DNA from 3 places in the Pseudoalteromonas sp. RB2-MNA-CIBAN-0110 genome. Region 2 is predicted to be linked to each of the others. Evidence: predicted binding sites of a transcription regulator. Region 2 holds the regulator's gene; each other region holds the start of a gene.

Region 1 (11,047 bases), on a different contig from region 2:
TCATTTTTTTGGCTTAAAGCAATTAATTTACTGCTGTATTTTTCTCTTGAAAATTCGTAATAACCACTCAGCGATGCAACAATTATAAAAGCGAGTATGATTCTGACTGGAAACTGCTCAGGATTGTAGTCATATATATTAAATGTATCAGCGCAATAGAAACCGAGAACAATTGCCGATAAAAATAAAACAATATCAAACGTCCCTCGTTTAAGCCCTCGAATTGAATAAGTAACAGGAGACACTATAAATATCCATATAGGCCCTGTACCTTGTGCTCCTCCTGTAAGTACAAGATAAAACATCAGTGCATACAGGTTATATAAAATTACAGTTGCAGACTTCTCTACACCTCTACCTATATTAAACGCCAATAAGTAAACAAACGAAGAAACAACCAAAGTAAATGCTAATAAATAGCTGCTGTTAATAAATGCTAAGCTAGCCATCGAAAACGTTGCTATAAAGCCTATTGAGGAAAAGAACCGAACAATGAGCTTCCTTTCTAAATTGTTTGAATATTCGTACATAATTTCTATTTATTTATTAATGTATAAAAGCAAACTTATAGATATAAAGTAAGCAAACCGTAAACAGCGTGCAATAATGAACCTACTTTATATTTAAATCAACTATTAAGGTTAGTAATTAGCGCTGACAATTGTGCACTTATTTTTAGCCTCTTGCATTTATCTCAGGTAAGTACATTTTTACGATATTAAATTGCTTGGCACTAATACCATTTGCTAAATTATATAAGTACGCCCTTTTATTCCTGCAATAATCGAACTGACTGGTAGTCAAAAAATAATTTAAACCTGCATAGTTAAAGATGGTAGTAACTATTCTATGAATTGTGCCTGGACCGAGTAAACAACACATTAATCAATAAAAGTGCCGTTACAAAAAAATACACGCATTATACCAATCCGCGATAATACTCAATCAATTTCAAGGATTGAACTTGGCGCTAACTGCATTAAAACTTTCGAGATACGACTGCATGAATACAAAGCAATGTAGAGGTAATTGCCGAGAACACCTAAGTAGCGAAACTTTAGCCTCATTATCGACATAATTTTGTTATCTCAAAATAGATTACTTAATTAAGCGAATTGGTATTGGAGTATATAAACGACATAGAAGAAAGAAGTGTCGATAACGTTTATATATATGAAACGAGCCCTGAAAGCCGCTTAGTAGATACCCAAAGAAATCGCATTTGGCTTATAAAGAACAACCCATAATAACAAAGCAGTTTCTTTGAAAGTTACTATATAAGGTTTCTACATGAAGTTACTAACAAAAGGTGTTGTTCAAGAAAGCCATACAAAAGGTGGTATAAATATAGCCCCATTTGTCACTAATTACGTTGACATTACATTTGGATAAAACAAATAAAAAAGCAAGCCACTTGGCTTGCTTTAAATATCGTTATTTTAACACGAAAAATTAAACTTTTAAGTAATCCATAATACCTTCTGCAGCGTTACGTCCTTCAAAAATAGCAGTTACCACTAAATCTGAACCACGTACAATGTCGCCACCAGCAAATATTTTAGGGTTAGTAGTTTGATGTGTAAACTCACCTTGCTCTGGTGCGTTAATACCGCCCCAGTTGTTTATTTCTACATCGTATTTTTCTAACCAATCCATTTTGTGAGGCTGGAAACCAAACGCCATAATAACTTGATCTGCTTCAATAACATGTTCTGAACCAGGTACTTCTTCAGCACGGCTTCTGCCTTTTGCGTCAGGTTCGCCTAATTTAGTTTTAACCATTTTAACGCCGGTCACTTTACCTTTATCGTTCAGTACAATGCCTTTAGGCTGAACGTTATACGTAAATATAACGCCTTCTTCTTTCGCGTTTTTAACTTCACGTTTAGAGCCTGGCATATTTTCTTTATCACGACGATAAGCACACGTTACTTTTGCAGCATTTTGTCGAATAGACGTACGCACACAGTCCATCGCTGTATCACCACCGCCAAGTACAACTACTTTTTGATTAGCCATATCAATACACGGTTGTTTTGTCTCGTCGTAGCCCATTACACGGTTCGTGTTACCAATCAAAAACGGCAATGCATCGTGAACACCCGATGCATCTTCATTTTCAAGACCTGCACGCATACTCTGATACGTACCAACCCCTAAAAACACAGCGTCGTAATCAGCTAAAATTTGATCAAGTGTAATATCAACACCTACTTCAACATTTAACTTAAATTCTACGCCCATTTCAGTGAAAATTTCACGGCGCTTTTGCATTACTGATTTTTCAAGTTTAAAAGAAGGAATACCAAATGTGAGTAGTCCACCTATTTCTGGGTGACGATCAAACACTACTGGTTTAACGCCATTTCGCACTAAAATATCAGCACACCCTAAACCTGCAGGGCCCGCACCAATAATGGCTACTTTTTTGTCAGTCCATGTTACATAAGACATATCAGGCTTCCAGCCCATTTTAAATGCCTCATCAGTAATGTATTTTTCAATATTACCTATTGTAACCGCACCAAACTCTTCATCGAGCGTACACGAGCCTTCACACAAGCGGTCTTGTGGGCAAACACGCCCACAAACCTCTGGTAAGCTATTTGTACGATGAGAAAGCTCAGCCGCCTCTATAATACGGCCCGTGCGTATTAACTTTAACCATTGTGGAATGTAGTTATGTACTGGACATTTCCACTCACAGTATGGGTTACCACAATCTAAACAGCGGTCAGCTTGTGAGTTAACCTGATTCTCTGAAAAGGGTTCGTAAATTTCTACGAAAGATTTTTTACGTGACGAGATTGGTTTTTTGCGTGGGTCTACACGCTGCACGTCTATAAATTGATATACATTTTCGCTCATACTGCCCCCTTATTGCGCCTGAACACGTAGTTCGGCACTACTGCGAGCGCGATGCCCGAGTAAACTTTTTACGTCACTTGATATTGGTTTTACTAATTTGAACATCGGTAAGTACAATTCAAAGTTAGCCAAAATACTTTCTGCTCTGCACGAACCCGTAAGCTCTAAATGCTCAGCAATTAAGCCGCGTAAATGTTCTTGATGCGACGTTAATTCGTCTAGTGTTACTATTTCGACAAGCTCTGGATTAATGCGTTTTTCAAAATCATTTCGCTCATCTAAAATATAAGCAAAACCACCTGTCATACCCGCGCCAAAGTTAACGCCTACATTGCCCAGTACACATACAACGCCGCCCGTCATGTATTCACAACAGTTGTCACCTACACCTTCAACAACCGCTTGCACACCTGAGTTACGAACTGCAAAGCGCTCGCCTGCACAACCTGCAGCAAACAGTTTGCCGCCTGTTGCACCGTATAAACATGTGTTGCCTGCAATTGTGGCTTTGTGACTTTCGAACGACGAGCCAAGTGGTGGACGAATAACTAGCTTACCGCCCGCCATGCCTTTACCTACGTAATCGTTTGCATCGCCAACCAGTGTCATTTCAAGGCCGCCGGCATTCCACACACCAAATGATTGACCCGCAGTACCGTGTAGCTCAATTGCTACAGGATCTGCCGCCATACCTTGGTTGCCATATTTATCAGCAATATAGCCAGAAAGCATTGCACCTACCGATCTGTCCGTATTACAAATACGACTTACTAGTGAAATACCGCTTGAAGCATCAATTGCTTCTTGCGCCTTAGCAAGTAGGCTCTCATTAAGTTTTCCTAAATAATGTGAGCTATTAGGCGCACTGCAATAAAGTGTTTCACCTGTTGGGTTATTAGGCTGAGCAATTACGGAAGATAAATCAATTTTCTTCTGTTTTGCTGTTTTGCCTTCAATTGCTTCAAGCAAATCTAAACGACCGATTAAATCAGTTAAATTTACAACACCTAAGCTAGCCATGATTTCACGTGCTTCTTGCGCTATAAACTTAAAGTAGTTCATAGCCATTTCTGGTAAGCCGTGGTAATGCTTTTGACGAAGTGTTTCGTCTTGTGTTGCAACACCGGTCGCACAGTTATTTAAATGGCAAATTCGTAAGTATTTACAACCAAGCGCAACCATTGGGCCGGTACCAAAGCCAAAGCTTTCTGCACCTAAAATTGCCGCTTTAATTATATCTAAACCCGTTTTTAAGCCACCATCTGTTTGCAAGCGAATACGATGACGCAGTCCATTTTCAACAAGGGCTTGCTGCGTTTCTGCAAGTCCTAGTTCCCATGGGCTACCTGCATATTTAACTGAAGTAAGTGGGCTTGCGCCTGTACCGCCGTCGTAGCCAGAAATAGTAATTAAATCGGCATACGCTTTAGCAACACCCGTTGCAATGGTTCCTACGCCTGGTTCTGAAACCAGTTTTACAGAAATAAGTGCTTTAGGGTTTACTTGTTTTAAATCGAAAATTAGCTGCGCTAAATCTTCAATTGAGTAAATATCGTGATGTGGTGGTGGCGAAATTAACGTAACACCTGGAACAGAATAACGAAGCTTAGCAATATATGGGGTTACTTTTTCACCAGGTAATTGACCGCCTTCGCCTGGTTTTGCACCTTGCGCTACTTTAATTTGAATAACGTCAGCACTGCGTAAGTAATGCGGCGTTACGCCAAATCGACCTGAAGCGACTTGCTTAATACGCGAGTTTTTCTCGGTACCATAACGCAGCTTATCTTCACCGCCTTCACCAGAGTTTGAACAACCACCTAAGCGGTTCATTGCAATTGCTAGAGCCTCATGCGCTTCTGGCGATAATGCACCAATACTCATTGCTGCTGAATCGAAACGCTTGTATAGGTTTTCTGCAGGCTCTACATCATCGATGCTAATGCCTTGCTCTGGAATTTTAAGCGCAAGCATGTCACGTAAAGTGGCAATAGGACGCGTATTAACAAGTTTTGCATATTCACTGTAATCACTATATTCACCAGAACGAACTGCTTTTTGCAGGGTTTGGATTACATCAGGATTATAAGCATGATACTCGCCGCCATGTACGTACTTAAACAAGCCGCCGTGGCTTAATAATTTACGCTTACTTAGAGCGAGTTTGTGTAAGCTTTGCTGATCGTCATCAAAGTCGGTAAAGCATGCGCCCTGTATGCGACTCGCCACACCTTTAAAGCACATTTCAACAATAGCGTCAGATAAACCAACCGCTTCAAACAACATTGAGCAGCGATATGATGCAACCGTACTTATGCCCATTTTAGACATGATTTTGTATAAGCCCTTGTTAATGGCTTTACGGTAAGCAAGAGTTACTTCGCAATACGACTTATTAATAATTTTGCTGTCGCTCATTGCAACTAACGATTCATACGCAAGGTATGGATAAATTGCCGTAGCACCAAAGCCTAATAACACAGCAAACTGATGCGCATCACGCACGCTACCGGTTTCAATGATAATGTTTGATTCACAGCGAAGATTGTTATCAACTAATCGTTTTTGTACCGCACCTACAGCCATAGCTGCTGGAATCGGCAAATTTGCTTCATTAAAGTTACGGTCAGTTAAAATAAGCATTATACAACCAGCGGCTGCTTTTTCTTGTGCTTGGTCACAAATACGCGTTACCGCATTTTCTAAACCTTCTTCAACTGTGTAGGTAATATCAATTTTACAGTAGCTGTAATGCGCTTCATCAGCATTTAATAGCTGCTGCATATCTGCGTACATTAAAATTGGCGTATCAAACTGTAGGCGCTTAGCATGGCCTGTTGTTTCGTTAAATACGTTTTGCTCACTACCAATACATGTCGCAAGTGACATTACATGATTTTCACGCAGTGGATCGATAGGTGGGTTTGTTACTTGCGCAAATTTTTGGCGGAAGTAATCATAAAGCGAACGATGCCCTTCACTAAGCACAGCAAATGGCGTGTCATCACCCATTGAGCCGGTTGCTTCTTGGCCGTTTTCACCCATTACACGAATAACGCTATCAAGCTCTTCGTTGGTATAACCAAACATTTTTTGATATTTAGCTAGCGTTTCGTCATCAAATGAGCGATTTCCGGCGTCTTGTTCAGTAAGCTCTTCAAATGGAACTAAACGCTTAACGTTCTCCTCAAGCCATGACTTGTAAGGATGGCGAGACTTTAAATCTTGATCGATTTCATCTGAGTGCCAAATTTTGCCAAGCTTAGTATCAATAACTAATAATTCACCTGGACCAACACGGCCTTTTTCAACTACTTCATCGGCAGTGTAATCCCAAATACCCACTTCTGATGCAAGCGTAATAAAGCCATCTTGTGTAATTACATAACGCGCTGGGCGAAGTCCATTACGGTCAAGGTTACAAGCCGCAAAACGACCATCAGACATTACAATACCTGCCGGGCCATCCCATGGTTCCATATGCATAGAGTTAAAGTCGTAAAATGCACGTAAATCGTCGTCCATTGCACGGTTTTTCTGCCATGCAGGTGGTACGAGCATACGCATAGCGCGGAATAAATCCATGCCACCAGCTAAAAATAGCTCAAGCATATTATCTAGGCTTGATGAATCAGAGCCGGTTTCGTTTACAAACGGCGCTGCGCTTTGTAAATCAGGAATAAGCGGTGACGCAAACTTATATGAACGTGCGCGTGCCCACTGGCGGTTACCTTCAATAGTATTAATTTCACCATTGTGTGCTAAATAGCGGAAAGGTTGAGCTAAAGGCCAACGCGGCTGAGTATTAGTAGAAAAGCGCTGATGGAAAACACAAATCGCACTCGTCATACGAATATCAGCTAAATCTAGGTAAAAATTTGGTAAATCTGCAGGCATCATTAAGCCTTTATAGATAGTTACCAAACCAGATAGACTTGCGATATAGAAAGCTTCGTCATCAACAATGCGCTTTTCAGCGCGGCGGCGTGCTACATATAAGCGACGCTCTAAGTCTTTAGAACGCCAACCTTCTGGCGCGCTAACAAAAATTTGTTCAAAACCTGGTAATTGCTGTACAGCAATAGGACCCAACATAGATGGGTCAGTTGGCACAACGCGCCAACCTAAAATATTTAACGTTTCTTTTTCTAATTCTTCGCTAAGTATTTGTTTTGCAGCTTGCGCTAAAACAGGGTCTGAATTTAAAAATATCATACCCACTGCGTAGTTTTTGCCTAAGTGCCAGTTATGTTCACTAGCAATAGCACGGAAAAAGCTATCTGGTTTTTGTAATAATAAACCACAGCCATCACCTGTTTTACCATCGGCAGATATACCACCACGGTGCTGCATGCGATCAAGCCCCGTAATAGCAGTACGAATAAGCCTATGACTAGCTTGACCATTAACTTGAGCTATTAAGCCAAAGCCACAATTTTCTTTTTCTAACTTTGAGTCGTATAACATAGACCCCTCCCCTTGCTGCACTGTTAGCGTGGATGAACTGCTCGACGATTTGCTAACAGACGGACAAAACTAGCCTCTATCTTAAATAGAGTCAATAGCACTTTGAATACATATTCACATTCTTGAATATTTCTCACTTCATAGCAAGATTTCTTTTTATCATTATTTTTAACATTTAGCGTTATTTTAACCACTATTTTTTCATGACACTGGTGTCAAGTTTAACATATTGTAAAAAACACGAGCCTTCAGCGTACCAGCTTACGTAAACGTAAAGGCAAGCGAAAGTGAATAAGTATTCAGCGCTAGAGGGGCTATTCAGTTAACATTTAGATAGTTTTATGCTATTTCATTACTTTAATGGCTTAACATCCCCGATTATTGCTGCTCATTAGTATAGTTATGAAAGTTCATGTCATTTTTTGTACGTTAATAGTGAATTTTTATTTAAAACTATGTCCGATGCGGACACATAAACTGTCCGCGGACATAAATTTCAATAACAAAAAAACAAAATCACTTAAATATCAATAGGATAATAATTGGCATATTAATCGTATAGCTTTATATATAATCGCTAATTGGAATTACTATGTTTACTCTAAGCTTATTTTTACTCTCTCCTATTGCCGCTATTTGCACAGCAGCTTTATTACTGCTGTGCGAAAAATACATAAAAGCAATTTAGGGGAAATTAAATGATTAAAGATACCAGCGCACAAGACGTACAAGTAAAGGCACCTATAAGCTATAAAAAATACGCGATAATCACTGCGATTGTTTTCATTGTGGTCTCTGCAATTGCTTATATTTTTTTAACGAGCCATAGCGCTAAAAGCTCTATTAGCCGCTCAAAAGTACAGATTGCAAAAGTACATGTTAAAGCGCTCATTCGAGACATTGCCGCCAGTGGTAAAATTGTTGCTGCTAATGCTCCTAAAATCTACAGTCCAGAACGTGGATTTATAGATTTAAAAGTAAAGGCCGGCGATACAGTAAAGCAAGGCGACACACTTGCCCTGCTGCAAAGCCCTGAGTTAACTAATGAATTGAAGCAACAGGAGTCTGTACTTAAAAGACTTGAAGGCGAACAGCAAAGGCAACATTTGCAAGCAAGACGCCAAACACTCACCTTAAATAAAACACTCGATATGGCACAAGTCGAGCTTAACGCCGCTGAGCGCGAAAATCGTCGCGCACAGTTATCAATACAAAAGCACTTAATTAGCCAAATTGATCTAGAAAAAGCAGTTGATGATTTATCCCGAGCTAATCTCTCCTATAAGCATGCGCAGCAAGAGGTATTGCTTGCCAAAGACACGCTCGCTTTTGAACTACAAGCTGCTAAAAGTGATGTAACCCGCCAACAACTTATTGTTGATGACTTAATCCGAAAAGTAAGCAACCTATCTATTAAAGCTACCGTTACAGGGATCGTGGGTAACCTATTAGTGCAACAAAAAGCCGCAGTGACGCAAAGCCAACCTCTTATGACTCTCGTCGACTTAAGTAATTTTGAAGCCGAACTCCAAGTTCCTGAAAGTTACGCAAACGAATTAGGGCTCGGTATGGAAGTAGAGCTTAAGTTAGGCAATGAAACAGTGATGGGGAATTTATCCGCCATATCACCAGAAGTTAATAATCGTGAAGTAACCGCACGCGTCCGGTTTAAAGGTGTTACTAACAACATTCGTCAGAACCAACGCTTAACTGCACGTATTTTACTCGACAACCGAGAAGGTGTAATGCAAGTAAAGCGTGGTGCATTTATGCAGCAAGGCGGAATTATAGCTTATAAAGTCGATGGCAATATCGCAAAGCGTATACCTATTATAATAGGCGCCACCAGCATTAATGCGGTTGAGCTTTTAAGCGGACTAAAAGAAAACGATGAAATTATTATTTCAAGCTACAGCGACTTTAAGCAAGCCAACACGATTTTATTAAATTAAACAGACGTTCTCAACCAACGCTAAAAATAATTAGGAACAACCATGTTACAAATGAACAATGTAAGTAAAGTATACCAAACAGAAATGGTACAAACCCATGCGCTTCGAGATTTTAATCTGCAAGTAAACGAAGGCGAATTTATTGCTGTTACTGGTCCTAGCGGCTCAGGAAAAACAACCTTTTTAAATATTGCAGGTATGCTCGAGCCTTTTAACGAAGGTGAATACCTGTTGGATGGCGTTAATGTTGGCAGCCTAAACGATAACCAACGTGCTGATTTACGTAATCAAAAAATTGGCTTTATATTCCAAGGCTTTAATTTGATCCCCGATTTAAATTTATATGAAAACATAGAAGTTCCTCTTCGCTACAGAGGGATTAAAGCAAATGAGCGAAAACGTCGAATTGAGCAATGCCTTGAACAAGTTGGTTTAGCATCTCGCGCTAAACACTTACCTCAACAACTCTCTGGTGGCCAGCAACAACGTGTGGCAATAGCCCGTGCGCTTGCTGGTAAACCTCGTTTTTTACTTGCCGATGAGCCAACAGGTAACCTTGACAGCTTAATGGCTCGCCAAGTTATGGAGTTACTTGAACAAATCAATCGCGACGGTGCCACTATTGTAATGGTAACGCATGATAGCGAATTAGCCCGCCGTGCTCCGCGTAATATTCAAGTAGTTGATGGACAACTTGCCGACTTTACGCTTTATCAGGGCGCGCAAACTATAAAAACAGCATCGGGGGTTTAACTAATGTTTATTCATTATTTAGATTTAAGTTGGCGCAGCTTCAAGCGCACCCCACTGGTTAGCTTTTTAATGGTACTTGCCATTGCGATAGGTATAGGCATAACAATGACCAGCCTTAGTGTTTATCACATGATGTCGGCCGATCCTATTCCAGAAAAAAGCAGCCAACTTTACAGTGTGCAATTACAAACAATGGACGATGGTAGTACGTGGTGGACAGAAGATAACATGCCACTGCAACTGACCTATCAAGATGCTGAGAACTTATTAAACGCACCCACGTCAGAGAAAAAAGTGGCTATGATGCGTACCGGCTTTTCAGTTTATCTGGACTCCGACAAAATAAAACCTTTTATAGGTAATGCTCGCATGACAACGCCTGACTTTTTTAGCATGTTTAATTTGTCATTTCTATACGGAGGGGCTTGGAGCAAAGAGCAAGAAAACTCAGCCGCACCTGTGGTTGTTATTACCCAAGAGATAAACGATAAACTATTTGCAGGACAAAACTCTGTCGGAGAACTGATTTACTTAGATGATGCAAGCTATCAAGTAGTTGGTGTTATTAACCATTGGCCTCTCAATATTAAATATTATGATTTAAATAACGGTGCATTTAATCAAGTAGAAGAGTTATTTATGCCCTTTAGCTTAATAAAGGCAAAAGAGCTCGTAAGTTGGGGCAATAGCAATGGATGGAAACACGAAAACACACCAACCTTTGCAGATAAACTGCAATCTGAGCAAGTATGGATCCAGTTTTGGGCAGAGCTAAATACGCTTGAACAAAAACAAGCCTATCAAAATTACTTATTAGCCTATATGCAAGAACAACAAAAACGTGGTCGATTTAATCGTAAAGAACTTGAGTATAAACTTCGCGATGTAAACCAATGGATGCAATACAACAACGTCGTCACCGAAGACAATAAAATTTTAGTGGGCCTGAGCTTTATGTTCTTAGGTGTCTGCTTAGCCAATATTTTAGGTTTACTTTTAGCTAAGTT
Region 2 (11,047 bases):
TAAAATGCGTAAAGTGAAAGTTGTATCTGGTTACGGCAAATTCACTGGCAGCAATACTTTAGTAGTTGAAGGCGAGAAAGACTCTACAACTATCACGTTTGATAACGCGATTATTGCAGCAGGTTCTAAACCAGTTAACTTACCTTTCATTCCACAAGATGACCGTGTAATTGATTCAACTGGCGCGCTAGAGCTTAAAGATGTACCAGAAAAACTACTTGTACTTGGTGGTGGTATTATCGGTCTTGAAATGGGTACGGTTTACCGTGCACTAGGTTCTGCAATTGATGTTGTAGAATTTGCTGACCAATTAGTTCCAGCAGCTGATAAAGACATTATCAAAATTTACCAAAAATACGTAAGCAAAAAATTCAACGTAATGCTTTCAACTAAAGTTGTTGGTGTTGAAGCTAAAAAAGATGGCTTATACGTAACGTTTGAAGGTAAAAACGCACCAGCAGAACCTGTACGTTACGACAAAGTGCTTGTTGCAGTTGGCCGTACTCCAAACGGTAACTTACTTGATGCTGAAAAAGCGGGCGTAAACGTTGATGAGCGTGGCTTTATTAATGTTGATAAGCAATTACGTACTAACGTAAGCCATATTTTTGCAATTGGTGACTTAGTTGGCCAGCCTATGCTTGCGCATAAAGCGGTTCATGAAGGTCATGTTGCTGCAGAAGTTATTTCTGGTCAGAAGCATTTCTTCGACCCTAAATGTATTCCTTCGATTGCGTATACTGACCCAGAAATCGCTTGGGTAGGTGTTACTGAGAAAGAAGCAAAAGAGCAAGGCCTAAAAATTGAAACTGCGGTATTCCCGTGGGCAGCATCTGGCCGTGCTATTGCATCATCTCGTACTGAAGGTTCTACTAAACTTATTTTTGATAAAGAAAGTGGCCGTATAATCGGTGGTGCTATGATCGGTATTAACGCGGGCGAAATGCTTGGCGAAATCGGTTTAGGTATTGAAATGGGTGCTGATGGTGAAGACTTAGCGCTTACTATTCATGCTCACCCTACATTGAATGAATCAATCGGCCTTGCAGCTGAAATTTTTGAAGGTTCGATCACTGACTTACCAAACAAAAAAGCAGTTAAAAAGAAGTAATTTAACTTTTTAGCATTTGTTTGAAAACCCAAGCCTGGCTTGGGTTTTTTTATGGGTGAAAGAGCAGGTTTTAAATTACAGTGTTTTAATTATGCGTAGGTGCGGCTTTATGCCGCGTTTTTTAAATTCAAAAAATTGCGCGAGGTAAACTCGCGACTACGGGGGCGCTTGTTAAATTAAAAACTTGCGCGAGGTAAACTCCGCATACGGGTTTTTATTACTTTGTTGATGCCTAACCTGAGCGCTAGAATATCCATCTCACAGCCCTTACATATCTATTATCACCAAATATAGCTACAATGCGCGCCTAATTAATTGAAGGTAAATACAGTGAAAAACTCAGTTTTGGCATTACGCGCTCAACAAATAAGTGAATCCCGTCGAGAGTTTAATGCTCGAGGCGGTAAATTAGATCGCTGTGAGCAATGCTTAATAGCTAAGCACTACTGTATTTGTAAAGGTGTTGAGCATGCAGATTGTAAAGCAGCTGTGTGCTTATTAATGTATCACAATGAAAGTTTTAAACCTTCTAATACTGGGCGCTTAATTGCTGAAATAGTGCCAGATAACCACGCATTTAGATGGGATAGAACAGACCCTAACCCCGCTCTTTTAGCTTTAATAAATGATTCACAATATCAGCCAATGGTAGTATTCCCTGCTGAAGATGTAGAAGAGGGCAGGGCCATTACCGAAATAAGTATTGAAGAGGGTAAAAAACCGCTATTTATATTTTTAGATGGTACCTGGCGTGAAGCTAAAAAAATGATTCGCAAAAGCCCATACTTAGATAACTTGCCTGTACTTTCTGTTACTGCTGATAAACTATCTGATTACCGATTACGTGTTGCCCCTCATGCGCATCAACTAGGCACTGCTGAAGTGGCTATTATGGTGCTAGCGCTTGCGGGAGAAATGGATGCATCTTCTAAATTAGAACAGCATTTTATTAAGTTTCGTGATGCGTATTTGCTTGGTAAGCGCAATAAAGGCCGACCGCTAGAAGAGTAGTTTTACGCAGTTAAGCGAAAGCTTGCTGCTCTTTTAAGTGAGCAAGTGCTTTATTTTGAATTGCTCTGAAGCCTTCTTCAGATGTTAATTGTAAAACCGTATTATATAATTGGCTTACGCTATTGTGAGCCTGAATAAACGAGGTGCAGTCCTCACCAATCATATCCTTAGCCTCTTCGACTCGCTTTAAAAAGTAACAGCTAATATCGGTTTTTCCTTTAAAGTGAGTAGTCGCAATAGCGTTAGATATTCTATTAAGCTGATAACTAAATTCATCAGGTCGAGAACCCTCACCCCATTTACTAATAGAAATATCGCTTTCTAACTGGATAATTACGTTAAGTATGTTTTTAAACTCACTCATTGGCATATTTAAAAAGTTATAACCTTTGGGGCTAAATAAAGCTTTATACGGATTTTCGTTGGGAGTTTGGGCACTAAAAACGCCAATTGGTTTTGCTGTACTTGCGTCTGATACTTTACATAAAAAGGTATTGCTTTGCGGCGTTTTAAAATTCATATCCATTGAGTATTTATGATCCTTGCGTTACTTAGTTATCGGCGCAATTAATGAAAAACTTAGCGAAATTTAAAATATTAATAAAGTATTTGAAGGTATTAATATTGATTAGCTGGGATGCAGTATTACCCTGCAAAAGTTAGTGGTAGTTGCTTAGAGCTTTACTAAACCCAAATTTTAGGCAAAGAAAAGCGCGCTCTATCTCTAGGCGCGCTTGCGGAATCTTCTAATTTTCTGCATCCTGCAATTGAACTTAATCAACTCCAATTTTTACTAATCCATGTTTATTACTATATTACTTTTTAGTTCTATGTAATGTAGACCATCCGGGCCTGTATCCTTAAATTCCTAAACATCCTGTAGGGTAAATACTATTACCAAATCCTTAATTACACTTCCTAGTGTATCCCTATTTTAACCAATCCATTGTGTTGCCTTAAAGGCCTGTCCATTTATTCCTTAAACATCCTGTTAAACAACTTAGCCGTGTTGTTATCCTTTTCGCATCTTCCTGACGCTGTCCTTTTTACAACATCGCGTTGTGATACTCATCCTGAGCCTGTCCTAAAATCCGTGTTGTCCTGGTAACCTAATCATTGGTTGGTTGAGTAAGCAGTCCATTTCCTTTTACTCAATAAGCGTCATTGCTTGGTTGATGCGTAAATTATAGTGCAATAGAGCAACTAAAATAGGGATAAAACTACATTCAATTAGTATTTATGCAATAGTAATAATGTAAATGTTCAATAAATACAGTTGCTTAGGAGGTTTTTGTGTGTTTTTTATCTTGATTTTTACTCATTAGCTGTCACATCCGTGAGACATCTCTTACACTGCATTTCCTTTTTGGGCGTTATTTACATATTTACATTTATTTAAAGTGTGCACTTTTTGAATGAGCGCGGTAGAATTCGATGATAATAACAATTATTTAGGTGAAATAATGAAGACAGTATTTACACTTTTTTTAGGATTAGCAGCATCGGCACCAGCCTTTGCAAGTGACGTTGTTAATATCTATTCTTTTCGTCAGCCGTTTTTGATTCAGCCAATTTTAGAAGATTTTACAAAACAAACGGGAATAAAAACCAATGTTGTTTTTGCTAAAAAAGGGTTAATTGAGCGTGTTAAACGCGAAGGTAAACACAGTAAAGCCGATTTAGTATTAACCTCTAATTTTAGTGCGCTTATTCAATTAGAAGATTTAAAATTAACACAAACTATAAAAAGTGACAGTGTAAATAATAACGTGCCTGCAGCTTTTCGTGACGGTGATGGCCAATGGGTCGCGCTCACTAAGCGAGTGCGTAATGTGTATTCATCAAAAGAGCGAGTTGGTGAGTTACCTAAGCTCACTTATGAAGATTTAGCAGATCCTAAATACAAAGGACAAATTTGTACGCGATCAGGCAAACATCCATATAACTTAGGTTTAGTGGCTTCTATGATTGCACACCATGGTGAAGCGCAAACCAAAGAGTGGCTTGAAGGTGTTAAGGCTAATTTAGCACGTAAACCTCAAGGTAACGATCGTGCTCAAGTTAAAGCAGTTAAAGAAGGTTTATGTAACTTGGCATTAGGTAATAGTTACTATCTTGGTAAAATGCTAGAAGATAAAGAGCAAAAAGGTTGGGCAGAGGCCGTAAATATTAACTTTCCGAATCAAACTAATCGTGGCTCACACATAAATGTTTCGGGTGCGGTTATTACCAAATATGCTAAAAACCCTGAAAATGCATTAAAGCTCATAGAATATATGACCGACAGCAAAGCACAAAACATGTATGCCTCATTAAATATGGAGTATCCAGTTAAGTCGGGTGTTGAACTATCAAGTTTGGTTGCCTCTTGGGGGAGTTTTAAAGAAGACAGCTTGCCACTTGATGAGATTAGTAAATATCGTCCGTTAGCGCTTAAGCTAATTGATGAGGTGAAGTTCGATCTTTAATGACTAATAAATTTAAGCTGTCTAAATGGCAGCTCTTTGCGTGGTCGACTGGCTTAATTCTATCGGCCCCGTTGTTTTTTCTTCTTTTTGAATCTCTACAAGGTAGCTCTGAGGTGTTTTCCCACCTGTGGGATACCGTGCTTTGGGATTACATAACCAATACCGTATTGCTTGTTTTAGGTGTTTGCGTCCTTAGCTGCGCCATAGCTTTGCCACTTGGGTGGCTAACGGCTTACTGTAGTTTCCCGGGTAAAAAACAGTTTGAATGGGCACTTATGCTGCCCCTTGCTATGCCCACCTATATTATTGCCTATGTATACACTGATTTATTAGATTATGCGGGCCCGGTGCAAATAGCGCTGAGAGAATGGTTTGGCTGGCAATCGCCTAATGACTATTGGTTTTTTGATATACGTACATTACCCGGGGCCATCGTTATGATTGCCTTGGTGCTTTATCCGTATTTATTTTTGATTTTTAAAACGGCTCTTCGCGAGCAGTCATTCAAATTAGTACAAGCTAGCCAGTTAATGGGATTATCTCCTTGGCAAAGTTTCTTTAAAGTAAGCTTAGTACTCTCTCGTGGGGCTATTGTGGCGGCTCTTGCGCTTATAAGTATGGAAACCATGGCTGACTTTGCAACAGTGAGTTATTTTGCCGTAAGTACATTAACGACTGCCGTATACGATACGTGGTTTGGTTATTACTCACTTACAGCGGCAGCTAAAATATCGGGTGTGATGTTATTACTGTTATTTTTAGCATTAATGGCAGAGCGCTTTAGTCGTCGTAACCAAGCGGTATTTGAGCGCCAATCAAGTGTAAATAGTGAATCTCTCTATGTATTAAAAGGAAAGTCAGCTTGGCTCGCAACGGCATTTTGCAGCTTTATTTTATTTATCGCGTTTGTAATCCCTATTGCAGTACTTATAAATTACGCCATTACCTACTTTGATAAAGCATGGAATGTAGAGTTTTTTAGTTACGCTTGGCAAAGTTTAAAAGTGGCTGGGGTTGTGAGCCTAATAACGATTACGTTGAGTATTTTTGTCGTTTTTTATCAGCGTGTGGCAAAGCAAACGTATCCGCTTATTCCTGGGCGTTTAGCAAGCACAGGATATGCGTTGCCTGGCACAGTACTCGCTATTGCGGTTTTGTTACCACTTACATTATTAGAGAACACCATTAACACAGCGCTCGAGCCGTATAATTTAGATATTGGCTTACTGCTTACAGGTAGCATTCTTACTATTATTATTGCTTATATTGTTAGGTTTTACGCCATTGCACACGGAGCAATTGAGTCGAGTTTTTTACGTATTAGCCCATCACTTGATATGGCAAGCCAATCAATGGGTAAAAGCCAAGGACAAACACTGCGTTTAGTGCACCTACCTTTACTGCGAAGAGGATTGCTTACTGCTGCTTTATTGGTATTTATTGAGTGCATGAAAGAACTGCCGGCTGCGCTATTGCTCAGGCCGTTTAATTTTGAAAGCTTAGCTACTCATGTATTTCAGTATGTGAGTGACGAGCAGTTAGAGCTTGCTTCTATATCGGCATTATTTATTGTTATTGTTGGGTTTATTCCTTTGTATTTTATTAATCGTTCTATGGAGCAGCGTAGTTAAATGAGTAGTTTAATTTTACAAGGCGTGAGCTATCACTATAACGGTACAAAGGTTATTCACGATTTAGATTTAACAGTGGGTAAAGATGAAATTGTTTGTCTACTCGGAGCGAGTGGGTGCGGCAAAACGACCACGTTAAAAGCGATTGCAGGTTTAATTGAAGCTAAGCAAGGGTCTATTTTTATAGACGGTAAATTAGTGAGTGATGAGCAATCGTTTGTCTCGCCTGAGCACCGAAACATCGGCATGATGTTTCAAGACTATGCGTTGTTTCCGCATTTGACGGTGGCAAATAATATCGCATTTGGGCTTAGTAAAATGAGTAAAGCTCAAAAGCAGCAACGCGTAGATGAAATGCTTAAGCTGGTACATTTAATTGGCTGTGCCGACAGGTTCCCGCATCAGTTATCGGGTGGCCAACAGCAGCGTGTAGCTATTGCTCGTGCATTAGCTTATAAGCCTAGTTTATTGCTACTTGATGAGCCCTTTTCAAATATCGACACACAAGTACGCTTTGAATTAATTGCCGATATACGTCGAATTATTAAGGCAACCCAAGTATCTGCTGTGTTTGTTACACATTCAAAAGAAGAGGCGTTTGCCTTTTCAGATACACTTGCCATTATGCATCGCGGTAAAATTGAGCAACAAGGCACGCCTGAGCAGCTTTTTGCAGCTCCATGTTCAAAGGAGGTTGCAGAGTTTCTGGGTCAAGGCATATACTTGAGCGCAGAAGTATTAACAGCAACTGAATACAAAACACCATTTGGTTTAGTCGAATCTTATGTTGAGAGTAAGCATGACGTAAGCATAGGGCTTATATATGTACGTCCCCATCAAATAGAATTAGTGGCAGATAACCAAAGTGACAAATTTAGTAAGCGAGCTACAATCATAAGTCGTCGCTTTATTGGTTCGGCGTATGTTTATTCACTTGTTATTGATGAACAAGAAATTGAAGTTGCTGCACAATATGGCCAGTCATTTGAAAATAATGAGCAGGTTATAATAAAAATAAAACCTCACACGGTGAATTTTTTCGAATCGTAATTAATTTGTTATTCGCTGTGTTTTTATCTATAAAACTAAGGAATAACAATGGCGCAAGCGCAATCAGGGATTTGTGCTGAAGCAAACTTACACGGTTTGCACTTATTTTTTAATGTGTTTGATGGTCAAGATGAATCACTTCGCGCAAAGTTAAAACAAGTAAGCGCTATTGAAGAAGAATTTAGCGATCAATTTTCAGAATCAATGCTCTCTTGTATGGTTGCTATTGGTGCGCAATATTGGCCGCATATCCTCCCTGAATACATCCCAAGCGAATTACAGAGCTTTCCTAATATAAACCATAGCGATCATCAAATGAGCGTACAACCGTGCGATTTATTTGTGCAAATTCGCTCTGACCGTGAAGACGTTAACCATTTATTTGCGCTGCAAATTTTAAAACTATTTGCCCCCGATGTTGAGCTGGTGGAGCAAATTCGTAATTTTCGCTTTTTAGATGGTCGTGATTTTAATGGTTTTATTTATGGTGGCGACACCGCACATGGAAGAAAAAAGCGCGCTACGGCTTTAATTAGTAACCCTGGCAATTTTGAAGATCAGGGGAGTTATATTCATGTACAGCGTTATAAGCATGATTTAACTATGTGGCAGCACTTATCATTGAGCGAGCAAGAACAAATAATGGGACGTACGCGCCTTGATAACACGCTAATTACCCCTGCGATTGAAACCAGCCATGCTTCGCGAAGTGAGCTAAAAGACGAAGACGGACAACCGCTATTATTAAATCAGAGCATGCCTTATGGCGATGTGTATGAGCAGGGAATGTTATCAATTACATGCTCTTGTACGGGCACCGCATTTGAAAAAGTACTTAATAGTCGTTTAGGGGAAGGGGATTGTTACGACCACTGGCTTGATTTTACTCAAGCCGATATGGGTTCTGCTTTCTTTGCGCCTTCAGTCGGGTTTTTAAAACAAATTTAGTTTGCTATTAAACCGTATCAAATAAAATGCGAACACGTTCAAGTGTTACATCTATTTCAGATATTTTAGCAGGAGCGATAAAAATAGTATCGTCGCCTGCAATTGTTCCTAGTACGCCATCTGCTTTACCTAATGAATCTAATAAACGAGCGATAAGCTGAGCGGCGCCTGGACTGGTACGAATAATGATCATCATTTCGTTGTGCATAATGTCGATTACTAATTGGCGTAATGGACTTTTAGCCGTAGGTACACCCATTTCAGCAGGTAAGCAGTAAACCATTTCTTGTTTGGCGTTACGTGTGCGTACAGCACCAAATTTACTTAGCATGCGCGATACTTTACTTTGGCTTATATTGTCAAAGCCTTGATCTTTTAATGCATCAACTATTTCGCCTTGAGAGCCAAAATTTTCTTCTTTTAATAGTGATTTAAATGCTTTTACCAGTGCTTCTTGTTTATCTTGTGGTTGCATAGTCTTTATTCGTTTTTGTTATTTATGCCGCAAATTCTACACAAAAATGAATAATTATGCAGCAGTTGTTTAGTTAACTTGCCAGTTTGATGCGTTAAATCACAAAAGTTTACGACTATGGTCGAAAATATACTTGAAATAGACAGGATAAATTTGTTTTTAGTCGCTAATTTCATTATCTTAAGAGCCACAAATGTTTCCTACCTCAAATTACGGAGAATTCCAATGAAAGTTGCTGTATTAGGTGCTGCAGGCGGTATCGGCCAAGCGTTGTCTTTATTATTAAAAACAGGCTTACCAGCTGGCTCTGAATTATCACTTTATGATGTTGCACCAGTAGTACCAGGTGTTGCGGTTGACCTTTCTCACATCCCAACAGATGTTAAAGTAGCAGGCTTTGGCGCAGACGAATTAAACAAAGCGCTTGAAGGCTCTGACATCGTTCTTATCCCAGCGGGTATGCCACGTAAACCAGGTATGGATCGTGCTGATTTATTTAATGTAAATGCTGGTATCATCAAAACTTTAGCAGAAGGCATTGTTGCTAGCTGTCCTAAAGCGTTAGTAGGTATTATTACTAACCCAGTAAATGGCACAGTTCCAATCGTTGCTGAAGTATTCAAAAAAGCAGGTACTTACGACGCTAAACGTGTATTCGGTATTACTACGCTTGACGTTATTCGTTCAGAAGCATTTGTTGCTGAACTTAAAGGCGTAGACGTAGCAACTGTTAAAGTACCAGTAATTGGTGGTCACTCAGGCACAACTATTCTTCCTCTACTTTCTCAAGTTGAAGGTGTTTCTTTCACAGATGAAGAAGTTGCTGCACTTACTCCACGTATCCAAAATGCGGGTACTGAAGTTGTAAATGCTAAAGCAGGCGGTGGTTCAGCTACGCTATCTATGGGTGCTGCTGCAGCTCGTTTTTGTATGTCTTTAGTTAAAGGCCTACAAGGTGAAGAAGTTGTAGATTACGCTTACGTTGCTGTTGAAAATGGCGATGCAGAGTACTTTGCACATCCAGTACGTTTAGGTAAAAACGGCGTAGAAGAAATTCTTTCTTACGGCGAACTAAGCGCATTTGAAACAAAAGCAAAAAATGACATGCTTGAAACACTGAAAAAAGACATCAAAGAAGGTGTTGATTTCATGGCGTAATAGCCAAAGTAGAATAACAAAAAAGCCTGCATTTGCAGGCTTTTTTATTGCTCAGAATTAATTTCACACTGTGTAACTAGTTAAAACTAGTGGTCGCGGTCAACCGCAATACGAGCAAGGCTTATGAGTGCTTGCTTATAGTCAGACTCAGCTAAAAAGTCTAAACACGCAATAGCTTTGTCAGCTTCAAGCTCTGCTTTTTGCATTGTAAATTCAAGCGCATTAGTTTGCTTTAGTGCCGATAAAATTTCTTCTAAATGCTCCATACCATTACTGTGCTCTATTGCATCACGAATAAGCTGCGTTTGCTGCTCGCTACCATGTTGCATAGCATAAATAAGTGGAAGCGTTGGTTTGCCTTCAGCTAAATCATCACCAATGTTTTTACCCAACTGCTCAGCATCTGCATTGTAATCGAGTACATCGTCTACTAGCTGAAACGCAGTACCTAAATGCATACCATATAGGTTTAGTGCATCGAGAGTAGTTTGGTCTTGCTCAGTAATAATGGCAGCAAGGCCTGTCGCTGCTTCAAACAACTTAGCTGTTTTAGAGTAAATAACCTGCATATAACTGGCTTCGGTCGTATCTGGGTCGTTGCAGTTCATTAACTGCAATACTTCACCTTCAGCAATAATGTTTGTTGCATCGGCAAGTACTTGCATAATCTGCATTTTTCCAAGACCAACCATAAGCTGAAATGAACGAGTGTAAATAAAGTCACCAACCAATACGCTAGCAGCATTACCAAATTCAGCATTTGCTGTAGGCGTGCCACGTCGTAAGTTTGATTCATCTACAACATCATCATGCAATAGCGTTGCTGTATGAATAAACTCAACAATTGTTGCAAGTGTTATGTGATCTTTACCCTGATAACCGAGCGCTTTGGCTGCTAAAATCGCGAGCATTGGACGAACGCGTTTGCCGCCACTGCTAACTATATATAAACCAAGCTGATTAACTAACGCCACATCTGAGCGCATTTGCGCATGTATAAGTTGATTGACGTCATTCATATCGCTTTCGATTAACGCCTGGATAGCTTTTATATCCATTGATCTCCGAGCCAATTTTTATGTGTGAACGGCGCAGATTGTACAACAAAAAATGCACTAGCTCGATATTTTGTGACGATTGATTGAAAAAACACTATTAAAGTACTTAATTTAGACTGAATTAGCCAAGATAACTG
Region 3 (11,047 bases), on a different contig from region 2:
TTCAAGTTCTTCAGCGCCTTGACCTACATCGGCAACAAACGCGATTACTTCACAGCCGTAGTTTTCTTTTAACCATGGCACGATAGCCGACGTATCAAGACCACCAGAATAGGCTAAAACGACTTTTTTAATTGAACTCATAGGTGTTCCTTAACAAAATTTGGATTTAGTAATGTAACTAGCAGAGCATTTTGCGCATGCATGCGATTCTCTGCTTGTTGAATGATTTTTGATGCTGGACCATCCATTACCTCAGAGGTAATTTCAAATTCACGGTGTGCCGGTTGGCAATGTAATACCGTAGTCGCACCTGTTTGATCTAGCAATGCCTGGTTTAATTGATAAGGCATGTATTTTTCTTTTACTTGCTCAAGCGGCGTTGTATCACCCATTGATACCCATGTATCTGCGTATACAACGTTTGCACCAACCGCAGCTTCAACTCTATCGCTCACCATGACTGATGCGCCATTCATTGCTGCAATTTGCTCTGCTTTTTTAAGTATTTGTGAATCTGGCGAACACCCTTTTGGTGTTACAGCAACAAAGTCAGTACCTAGCGTTGCGGCAAGTAACATCAATGAATGAGTCACGTTATTGCCCTCACCTAAGTAAGCTACTTTAAGCTGACTCACATCGCCATGTACTTCTTGAAGTGTTAAAAAATCAGCAAGTGCTTGGCAAGGGTGGTACAAGTCACACAAGCTATTTACCACAGGTACCGATGAATATTCACCTAACGTGGTTAATGTGCTGTGCTGATTTACACGCGCCACAATACCGTCGGCCCAAGTAGAAATATTAAGTGCAAAATCTTTAATTGATTCACGTGCACCCATAGCGCCATTTTGCTGATCTAAATAAACAGCATGACCACCAAGGCGATTAATACCTATATCAAACGATAAACGTGTACGTAAACTTTGCTTTTCAAACAATGTTACGATTGATTTACCCGATAATACTTGGCTGTATTTTTCTGGCTTTGCTTTTATATCTTGCGCTAACTTTAATAAATTAAGTGCGCCTTCTTGGTCTAATTCTAAACCCGTTAAAAAATTCTCAAACATAATAAACCTATGGTGTAATCTTTGTTCCGACATGCTCGCCTTGCAGCAGAGCAGTTAAATTTTCTGGCTTTTGCCAGCTGGAAATATACACACCGCGTCGTAAATGTTGGGCAGCGTGAAGGCTGGTCTTAACTTTGACCTCCATCCCGCCCAAAATTACTCCATCTGTAATTAAAATATCAATGTGTTTTGTGTCAAGTTGATGTAACGGTTGTTTATTTGCGTCAAGTACCGCTTCTACATCCGTCATAAAAATTAGTTCTGCATTTAAATTACTGGCAATAGCCGCTGCAGCTTCATCTGCATTTACGTTGTACCACAAGCCTTGTTCATCAAAGCCGATAGAGCTAACAATAGGTAAACGAGAAATTTTAAGTAAATCGTTAATAATAGAGTCATCGTTGCTTGTACATTTACCCACTAAGCAAAGCGCTTTTAATTTTTGGGTTGCAGTCACACCCGCCTCAAAAAGACTTAAGCCGACAGGCTTATGCCCTGCGCTTATAGCTTGAGTCATTAATTGTTTATTAGCGCAACCTGCAAGCGCACCCACTATATAAGGCATTTGCTCTGCTGGACTAATACGTAAACCTTGGTGTTTAGCACTAGCAAAACCCGCTTGCTTTAGCCATGTATCTACTAAAGAACCACCGCCATGAACAATGACAAACTCATCATTTTTTTGCTCGCTTAGCACGTCAAATAACGCTTTTGCTGCATTTTCTGTATTAAGTACTGCACCACCGAGTTTAATAACCCACGTTTTTTTACTCATTTAAAACGCTCCTTTTAAGCCCGTAGTGTGATCTAAATTCATAGAAATATTAATACACTGCAAAGCTTGTCCAGCAGCGCCTTTTAATAAGTTATCAATGGCAGACATTACAATTAACTGCGTGCCTTGTTGCTGCCAACCAATATCAACAAATGGTTGCTTAGCAACACCTTTAATTGACGGTATTTTATCGCCTAACAAACGAATTAATGGTTCGTTAGCAAGCACTTGATAAGCAGATGCAACGTTTTCCTTGGTAACGCCTGGCTTAAGTTGTACATAAATAGTTTCTAAAATACCGCGCGGAAAGCTACCTAGATGCGGTGTAAATAATACTTTGTGGCCAAGGTGTTGTTCAATTTCAGGACCGTGGCGATGGTTAAACAAACCATAAGGTGCAAGCGATACCTCACAAAAATGTGTTCCTACACTCGCTTTACGCCCGGCACCCGTAACACCCGAAACGGCATTAATAATAATACTTTGATCGCTCAATAAGCCTGCTTGTTTAAGCGGTTTAAGTGCATTGAGCGCCGCTGTTGGGTAACAGCCTGCAACAGCAATTAGCTTTGCGTTAGCGATAGCATCACTGTTCCACTCAGCTAAACCGTAAGCCGCTTCATTTAAAAGCTCTGGGTGTTGATGCTCAAAACCATAGTAAGTAACGTAATCATCATTACTTGCTAGACGATAGCCACCAGATAAATCAAATACTTTTTTACCCATAGCTAAAAATTGAGGCGCTAAATCAACACTTACTTTGTGATCGGTACATAAACACACATAGTCAGCATCACTTTGAATGTCATCAAAAGCTGATGCACTAAGAGGAAGTAAAGGACAATCTAGTAAGCCAAGGTGCTCTGGATATAAATCACTTAGTAATTTATTTTTATCTAAGCTACCCTCAGATACATAACAGCCTGTTAAGGTAAGGTTTGGATGATTAGCAACTAAGCTTGCTAACTCTGCGCCGCTATAACCGCTTGCGCCAATAATAACTACATTCATTGATTACTCGTTATTTTAAAATTTACTGCTAAATATATATGTTGTTCGCTTAAACTAGCTAAGACGCTAAATTAAGACTTAATTTAATGAATTTGTAGATTATCGTCGCATTATTTTCATAGCTTTACTTTAATATATTTATGCTTAAAAAGTGAATTGATATTCATCATAAATACTTTTATATTGTTATGCAATTAAATTGAATAATAATTTTGGATTTTTTTATGCCTTTGCCTTCGTTTATTTCTATGTATCAACAATTGATTGCAGCCCCTTCTATTAGTGCAATTGAAGACAGCTTGTGTATGAGCAATAAAAACGTAATTGAACTCCTTGCGAGGTGGTGCGAAACACTCGGTTTTACGTGTGAAATTATTGAATTAGAAGGAGGTAAAGGCCGCTTTAATTTATTAGCAAAGCGTGGAAAAGGCGATGGCGGGTTAATGCTTGCGGGCCACACTGATACAGTGCCTTTTGATGACAGCCGCTGGAACCACAATCCGTTTAAACTTACCGAACTCGACAATAAATTGTACGGGCTAGGAAGCATTGATATGAAAGGATTTTTTGCTTTTGTATTACAAGCGATTAGTGAACTTGATGAAAAGCAGCAAACTCAACCTATTTTAATACTCGCCACTGCCGATGAAGAAACAACTATGGCAGGTGCACAGCAAATATGTAAGCACCCTAATTTAAAACCTGCACGCTGTATAATTGGCGAACCTACTGATATGACGCCAGTATTTATGCACAAGGGCCATATGAGTACAGCAATAAGAGTGGTTGGTCGCTCTGGGCATAGCTCAGATCCCGAACGTGGCCTTAACGCCATTGAAGTAATGCATAAAGTGATTACAAAATTGATGATCTTAAAAGAGCAATTAAAGCATAAGTATTCAATAAATCACTTTGAAATTCCTTATCCAACATTAAACTTAGGTAATATTCATGGTGGCGATAATGCGAATAGAATTTGTGGTTGCTGTGAAATGCATATAGATATGCGCCCATTACCAGGTTTAAGTGTACAAGAACTACAAGCATTAGTGCTTGATGCAACAAAAGAGATAAATCAGCAATACCCAAATGCGGTGAGCGTTATTGATTTACATGAACCAATCCCGGCATTTAGTGGTAGCACCGACAGTGCTTTAGTTAAAATGGCTGAAAAAATAGCAGGGCAAAAAGCGGTCGCGGTAAATTATTGCACTGAAGCGCCGTTTATCCAGCAACTCGGTTGTGAAACAATCGTAATGGGCCCAGGCTCAATTAACCAAGCGCATCAGCCTGATGAGTTTTTAGCGATGGAAAAAATAAAACCATCACAACAAATAATCACCAATATCATAAAAGCAAACTGCTTTAGCAATCAGAGTTACTAACTGCTTATAACAACACAAAATAATAAAGGCGCCAATTGGCGCCTTTATTAATACAAAACTAAGGCTTAATCACCTTTAACTTCTAAGTTAATAAACTTAACTAGCTCTTCAGGTTGCCCTACTAGCATCATAACTTGTTGGTTAATTTCCATCATAGTTTTACCTTCAGGTAGCTTTGCAGACACACTGAATGAATTTAAACCTTTAGCAAAGCTAGTTAAAGCCTCTGCAATATTTTCAGTTACAGGAGCTTGTTGTAACTGCTGCTCTAACATCATTTCCATTTGCTCTAGCGTCATGCCTTGCTTTTCAAGCTCACTTGATAGTAAGTCTTTTAACTTACCTTGGTTATTTAAGGCAAAGCTAACATTGCGCGGCTCTAACTTACTCATTGCTTGCATAACAAGTGTTTGCTGCTGTAACTCTTGCTCATAAGTAAGTGGCTGGTTACCCGCTTCTTGCTGCGCTTTACTAATCGCCAATGAAGCATCCATTAATGCTTTTGAATTAGCCAAGCCCATATCCATATTAAAACTAACAATGTCTTTTGCATCAAGCTTAACGACTACATCACTATTGCCAGACTCTTCATCGTAATCAAGTGATGAATGTAAGTCGTAACTTGCCGACGCGAGCATTTCGTTTGTATCAGCAGGTAATTTTGAAACAAAACCTTTATCAAACTGAAAGCTTTTTACATCAAATGATGTATGCGGTGATATTTTATCTGGCTCGTAACCAGTTATTTCAATGCTTTGAATATTAGCAACATTGTCGCCCTCAGGGCTTATTACTTCCATGTTTGTTATTTCTACGCTTTTTGAAATAACACTTGCCGATAAACCAGCGTATTTAAATGTAGCGCCAGTTTGCTCGCTTACTAGAGCAAGTTGCTTATCTACTTCTGCACGCACTTCTTGTGTAGCTACATAATTTGCATAGCTCACGCCACCAACGCCCGCAGCTACAATCGCTGCAACTATTACTAACTTTTTCATGTTATTTCCTTATTCTATTCTTTGTGTAAACCGAGTTTTATTAAGAGTAACATTACACATTAACACCCGTAAGTATTAATTAATTAAACTAAGCAACTCATGTACTGTTTTAACTGGGGTAATTTTAGCGCCCAGCCCTTCCATCGACTTATGGTAATTACGAAATGGAATATATATCTCTGTAAAACCATGTTGTGCCGCTTCTTTAACACGTGGTACTCCACTGTCAATTGGGCGTACATCGCCATTTAAGCTAAGCTCACCCATAATACACGTGGTACGAGGCACAACAAATTCGTTTAAGCTGCTAAGTAACGCGGTTACTAATGCTAAATCAATACAAGTTTCTGTTTCATCTATTCTTAGGCCACCCACAATATTAAAAAACGTATCGTGGAATATTTTGGTTTTAGTGTGTTTGCGTAATATGCCAGTCAGCATTTTTATGCGGTTCATGTTTAAACCAACGCAAACACGCTGCGGAAATTCCGCCTCGGTTTCGGTAGTTAAACATTGAATTTCAAGTAGTAAATTTCGATTACCTTTACGGATACAGGTAATTGTAGAGCCTGGCGAGTCAGTTGTAGACCCCGATAAAAATATTTCGCTCGGGTTATCAACGCTTAACATCCCACGTTCGCACATTTTAAAAATGCCAACGGTATCTATATCACCAAAGCGGTTTTTATTTGCCCTAAGGGTTCGAATTTGCCCATCATTGGTGTCTATGTGTAAAAGCGCATCGACAATATGTACAAGTGTTTGAGGACCTGCTATTTCGTTATTTTTATTTACATGAGCAATAATGAACATGGTTACATCATTTTGCTTACAGTATTGAGTCAATGCTTGGGCGGCACTTTTTACTTGCGAAGGGGAACCTGGGCTACCATTTGCCGTTTCGGTTACAACCGCTTGAATAGAGTCAATAACAGCAAACTTAATTTTATTTTTCTCGAGCTCTTCAATGATGGTTTCAACACTGGTTTCTGAAAGTAAATAAAGCTCGTCAGGGTTATAGTTTAACTTTAAACGATTTACCCTGTTTTTAAACTGCGATAATGACTCCTCGGCCGTACAGTAAAGTGACGGCATACGTTGTGACATTCTCGCGACTAGGTCAGATAGCAATGTTGTTTTACCAGCACCTGGATCACCCGAAATTATATTAACAGAGCCGGTAGTTACACCACCGCTTAGCACACGATCGAGCTCGCCAATTTCTGTCAGCTGTTTTTCTGCCTCTGACGTAGCAATATCATTGATTTTTTTAGAGCCGCCACCAGCACCGCCAGCATAACCACCTACATTTGCTCGAACTGACGCTTTTTTACTCTGCCCTGCTGAAGGTTTAAATTCTGCTAATGTGTTCCACGCACCGCAGCGGCATTGGCCCTGCCAACGTGGGTAGTTCATGCCACATTCTGTACACACAAACTCTATTTTTGCCGCTTTAGTCATTTATAACCTTATCTACGATTCTCTAATTTTAAAAACATTTACTGTTAATAACTTATTTTGCCACTTCAAGCATTTACTTAGCAACAAACTCTTGCCTGCGTAAAAATCTAGCGTCACAATCATTAAATACACATGGTGTTTCTTTTTAGCTATAATTTAGGGCATACTTTTTGCTTTGAAATAGTTTAAAGTAACTTGCCAACAAAATGGCATATAACACATAATAACAAGAGCTAAACAGTAGTAACTAAAATAATTGTACCTATATTAATAACATAGCGCGATTTAACGTTTATTGAACTTCTAATAAATGGACTTAACAGTATACCTACTTTTTCAATTAGACGGTGATGGTTTTATAAATGGCTGATGACATAATGCTCAAACACGAAGACCTCGTGAATGAGTTAAAAACATATTTAGGCAATGCTAAATTTGACCTAATTTTCAAATCAAAAACCGCTGGGTTAACCAAACCTGAGCAATTTTTGATGAAAATGGAAATGTCACGCTTATCTCAGCCAGTGGCACGCTTTGTTGATCTTCGTGGATTAGTGACGGGCCAAGTAAAACCGTATGAGCATAACGGCAAACAGCACTTTATGGATGACACAGCCATTGAAGTGTTTGAAAAAGCACTTAAACAGCATGGTGAATATACCCTAGCCGTTTACGAAGCCGTAATGAATACAGAAAATAACCACCGCGTATTACAAAAACAAGCCGCCGAAAAATCAGAACTACAAGAATCAGAAAGTAACTTAAGCACTGAAGTAATTAAGTTTGCCTCTTACGAGAGCCGCCGTGAAGAACGGATGAATTACTCAATAAAAGTAACTATTGATTACAAAGATAAAAAGAACATTGCTGCTAGCACCTCAGATATATCTTTAAGCGGTTGTAAAGTTAAGCTTGCAACGCGCTACTCTATAAAAAAAGGTGAACTAATAGCAATGCGCTTGGTAGGCCTTGAACAAGACTTTGAACTTGGCCTAAAAAACGGTATTCAATACGAGGTTGTTGCCGTTGAAAATATCTCTCGTGAATACAACCACATTCGCTTAAAACGCACTTATATCGAAAATAACGATGCCTTTAATGACTTTTTAGAAAGCTTTATTCACGGTAATAAACGTCGTTATAAAGTAAATTTAGATAACACGCTCGATGCTGTAGTATCAAAGGGGTATGAGCAATACTACATCCCTCGTGTAACGTCTTTATATGTATTTTTAAGCAAAAAAGATGAACAGTATTACCCAAGCCTTAGCCTTACTACTGAAAATAATATTTTTATCCAGCGCTATTTTACCGATGAAAGAAAAATACCGTGTTTGTACAATATACTCAATCATCAGCGCATTACACAATTACTAACCCAAATTACCGCGGTCAAAGAAGATTACCTCTATACATTTACACATATATCATCGGGTAAAATTTACTATTACTCTGCGACACGAACTGAGCTAAATAATAACCCTAAATTACGTGATCTATTTTTAGGTTTTGGTAGCCAAAAAGAAAGTTGGCAGTGCTTTAAAATACAAATAATGCCAAGTCATCCAGATGATTCTTTTATACCGCTTTCATTACCTAATAGTGCTGGCGCTAATATTGAAAAACTCAACAAGCCGCCTTCCCCTCGAGTTAAAGGCCTTATAAAAGACGTTAAATATATTGTTGTACTTACAAGTATTGGCAATAAAACAGAGCAAACAGATTATAAACAACTTACTTTTGATAAAGCGTTAGTAAATCAGCTTAAACATTTTGGCCACGCAAAACATAAAACGCCACCTTATTTAGATATTGTGCCACTTGAATACGTAAATTTACGCTCGCATAAGCGCTACCTTTATAAAACACCGGTTAGCGTCACTATTAATGATGAAGTATTTAACGGTTATACACGTGACTTTTCTGTAATGGGTTTGCAATTAGAGTGCGAGCAACCAGTCACATTTAAAAAAGGTGATATAGTACTTTTAACATTTCCTGAGCTTCAAAAAATAACTAAAAAGCATAAGCTTAGCGAACTAAAGTACGAAATAATGGCCATTAGTAAGTCATTCACTACTATTAACCTAAAAGCGAATCGTGTTGCTGATTTACCCCATGCTGGCGTGACTTTTTTCACTCAGCTAATAGAAGGTAATAAAGACAAACTTAAAGTAGCTGAAGAAGCCGCTAAAGTAGAAGGCTTATCTACCGCGCTTAGAAATATGGTTACAAAAAGTGTATGCCAATTTCCGCTGTATTTACACAAGGAAGCTGCACACTTTAAAACAGGTGCAATTGGTTATGGCTTATACGCCAGTCCTATGCATGTTATTTTGCAAAATTTTGGCTTATTAGGTAACAAAACTGACTTTTCGAGTATTCTTACCGAAGAGCAAATTATTAATGTAATAACGCCTAATATTAAAGATCGCAGTCGCCAAGATGCACCGCTTGCTTTTACACTCGCTATTAATTTCGACCCTCGTAAGGGCAAAATTGAAGAGGCTATTGTTAGCCAATGCGCCCTAGGTGAAGACTACTCAAGCTTTTACAAACAAATTAGTAAAGGCATTACATCACAACTTATATTTGTGATGCGTTTGTATATTTCGCGCACAGGTCGCCCCGATACTGACTATCTATCAAACGAGCTTAAATACGTAAGCCAATATGCAATGCATAAAGCAAAAGACTTAGAAGAAGCATTATGGGCTGTTGCAGGCGTGGGGGACGTAGTAGATATAACTGAAGAAGCTCTAAGCCATTTAGAGCTTAAAAAAGAGCAAGTTGAACAAATGGGCCGCCGTAAACTAATCTGGTTAAACCGCTTACGCTAAGCGGTTTAACTTAAACAACTTTAAAGAGCGGGCTCTTTATCTAACGGAATGGCCAACATATACAACAATTGTAATAATGACCCTTCACAAATAGCCGCTTGTGCTTGCTCAACTACTTTAGGTTTGCCATGCACTGCTACACCTAGGCCAGCTTTAGCCATCATGACTAAATCGTTTGCGCCATCGCCAATAGCAACTGTTTGCGACTTCTCAAGCCCTAGTTTATGTTGTAACGACTCTAGAATAATTGCTTTTTGTTGTGCATCTACAATTGTACCCAGTACTTTACCTGTTAGTTTATCGTCTTTAAATTCGAGTACATTAGCGTGCACTTCATCTAAATTAATAAGCTCTTGAACGCGCTCTGCAAACGGTACAAAACCACCTGATGCGATTACTAAATACCAGTCATGCTGTTTTAGAATTTGACACAGCACTTTAATACCCGGCATGAGTGGCAATGCACTTTTTAGTTCTTCAATTAAGCTTTTTTCAATACCAGCCAGTTTAGCTACGCGCTGATTTAAACTCTCGCTAAAATCAAGTTTACCCGCCATTGCAAGTGCGGTTACAGAGGCAACTTCGTCGTAAACATCAGCAAGGCGTGCTATTTCGTCTATGCACTCAATAGTTATTGCAGTTGAATCCATATCCATAACCAATAAACCAGGCTCATATAAATTAGGTGCAGTAGCAACTTGCACTAATTGACAATCTAGGGTGTTTGAAAACTCTTGTAGCACTAACGGGTTTATAGCTTGATCGGAGTTTTGCGCGTAAAAACACAGTGCTGGAGCTAACCCTAAATCTGGTTGATATTGACATATAGCAGTGACGGTTTGGTTATGCATAGCTAAAAAATCAATAATGCTAACAATGTGTTTTTCTTCAAAATCACCCGCAAATGCGATGCTAAATAACCCTAATGCTTTGTTTGGTATATAATCAAGAGGTGTAAATACACCACCACTATAGCTAAACCATTTATTTAGAGTTAAGTGTTGTAATGGTTGCTCAGCAGCTTGCTGTGCCATGTTGATTTGCGACATGGGATCTCCGTGTTTATTTTTATTTTCCTGATAATTGGCATATCATAACTGGTATTCTCAACACTAAATTCGCCATCAGGTGGGGTTTAAGGTTATAGTTAGTGTAGTTGTAACATCAAATCAAAATGCTGTCAGTAGCATAAACGGTGACTATGAAAAATAACCATATTAAAAACCCTATTACTGCTTCTCAAAGAAAACGACTTGTTCGCTTAATACTAGCGGCTGGTTGTTTTGTATTACTAAGCTGGGTAGGTGTTAATAGTAGTTTTCAGAGTCATCAGTTACTTTATGATAGTGCCGATAGCACGGCAAAAAGCCTCACTCAGTTTATGGCTTTAAATGTTAAAACACCGCTTATTGAAAAAAACAAACCACAGCTCAACGCCATTTGTAACGATATAAGTAAAGATGAATTTGTACTTTCTGCGACTATTTATGATCAACAAGGCATTTTA

What was found. The regulator ArgR, encoded in region 2, controls arginine synthesis, uptake and breakdown. The targets are predictions, from matches to a motif close to ANTGAATANNTATTCANT.
Region 1: a site for ArgR is predicted at 7,437-7,454, ahead of gltB (glutamate synthase large subunit). Genes of this name have one in related genera too.
Region 3: a site for ArgR is predicted at 3,007-3,024, ahead of argC (N-acetyl-gamma-glutamyl-phosphate reductase). Genes of this name have one in related genera too.

The regions. Positions count from the first base shown of each region.
Region 1 covers NZ_JBEOOQ010000013.1:57,157-68,203, reverse strand. The annotation lists gene AAEY68_RS08650 (GGDEF domain-containing protein) at 1-530, opposite strand, end outside; gene AAEY68_RS08645 (glutamate synthase small subunit GltD family protein) at 1,453-2,868, opposite strand; gene gltB (glutamate synthase large subunit) at 2,878-7,335, opposite strand; gene AAEY68_RS08635 (efflux RND transporter periplasmic adaptor subunit) at 8,034-9,287, shown strand; gene AAEY68_RS08630 (ABC transporter ATP-binding protein) at 9,330-10,040, shown strand; gene AAEY68_RS08625 (ABC transporter permease) at 10,044-11,047, shown strand, end outside.
Region 2 covers NZ_JBEOOQ010000002.1:130,772-141,818, reverse strand. The annotation lists gene lpdA (dihydrolipoyl dehydrogenase) at 1-1,111, shown strand, start outside; gene AAEY68_RS01945 (tRNA-uridine aminocarboxypropyltransferase) at 1,442-2,122, shown strand; gene AAEY68_RS01940 (hypothetical protein) at 2,133-2,648, opposite strand; gene AAEY68_RS01935 (Fe(3+) ABC transporter substrate-binding protein) at 3,586-4,590, shown strand; gene AAEY68_RS01930 (ABC transporter permease) at 4,590-6,221, shown strand; gene AAEY68_RS01925 (ABC transporter ATP-binding protein) at 6,222-7,271, shown strand; gene AAEY68_RS01920 (Dyp-type peroxidase) at 7,320-8,219, shown strand; gene argR (transcriptional regulator ArgR) at 8,227-8,694, opposite strand; gene mdh (malate dehydrogenase) at 8,920-9,852, shown strand; gene ispB (octaprenyl diphosphate synthase) at 9,939-10,910, opposite strand.
Region 3 covers NZ_JBEOOQ010000007.1:12,830-23,876, reverse strand. The annotation lists gene AAEY68_RS05710 (argininosuccinate synthase) at 1-141, opposite strand, end outside; gene AAEY68_RS05705 (ornithine carbamoyltransferase) at 138-1,070, opposite strand; gene argB (acetylglutamate kinase) at 1,078-1,845, opposite strand; gene argC (N-acetyl-gamma-glutamyl-phosphate reductase) at 1,846-2,856, opposite strand; gene argE (acetylornithine deacetylase) at 3,081-4,241, shown strand; gene AAEY68_RS05685 (aq_1923 C-terminal domain) at 4,307-5,239, opposite strand; gene radA (DNA repair protein RadA) at 5,315-6,700, opposite strand; gene AAEY68_RS05675 (PilZ domain-containing protein) at 7,063-9,540, shown strand; gene serB (phosphoserine phosphatase SerB) at 9,561-10,589, opposite strand; gene AAEY68_RS05665 (AhpA/YtjB family protein) at 10,742-11,047, shown strand, end outside.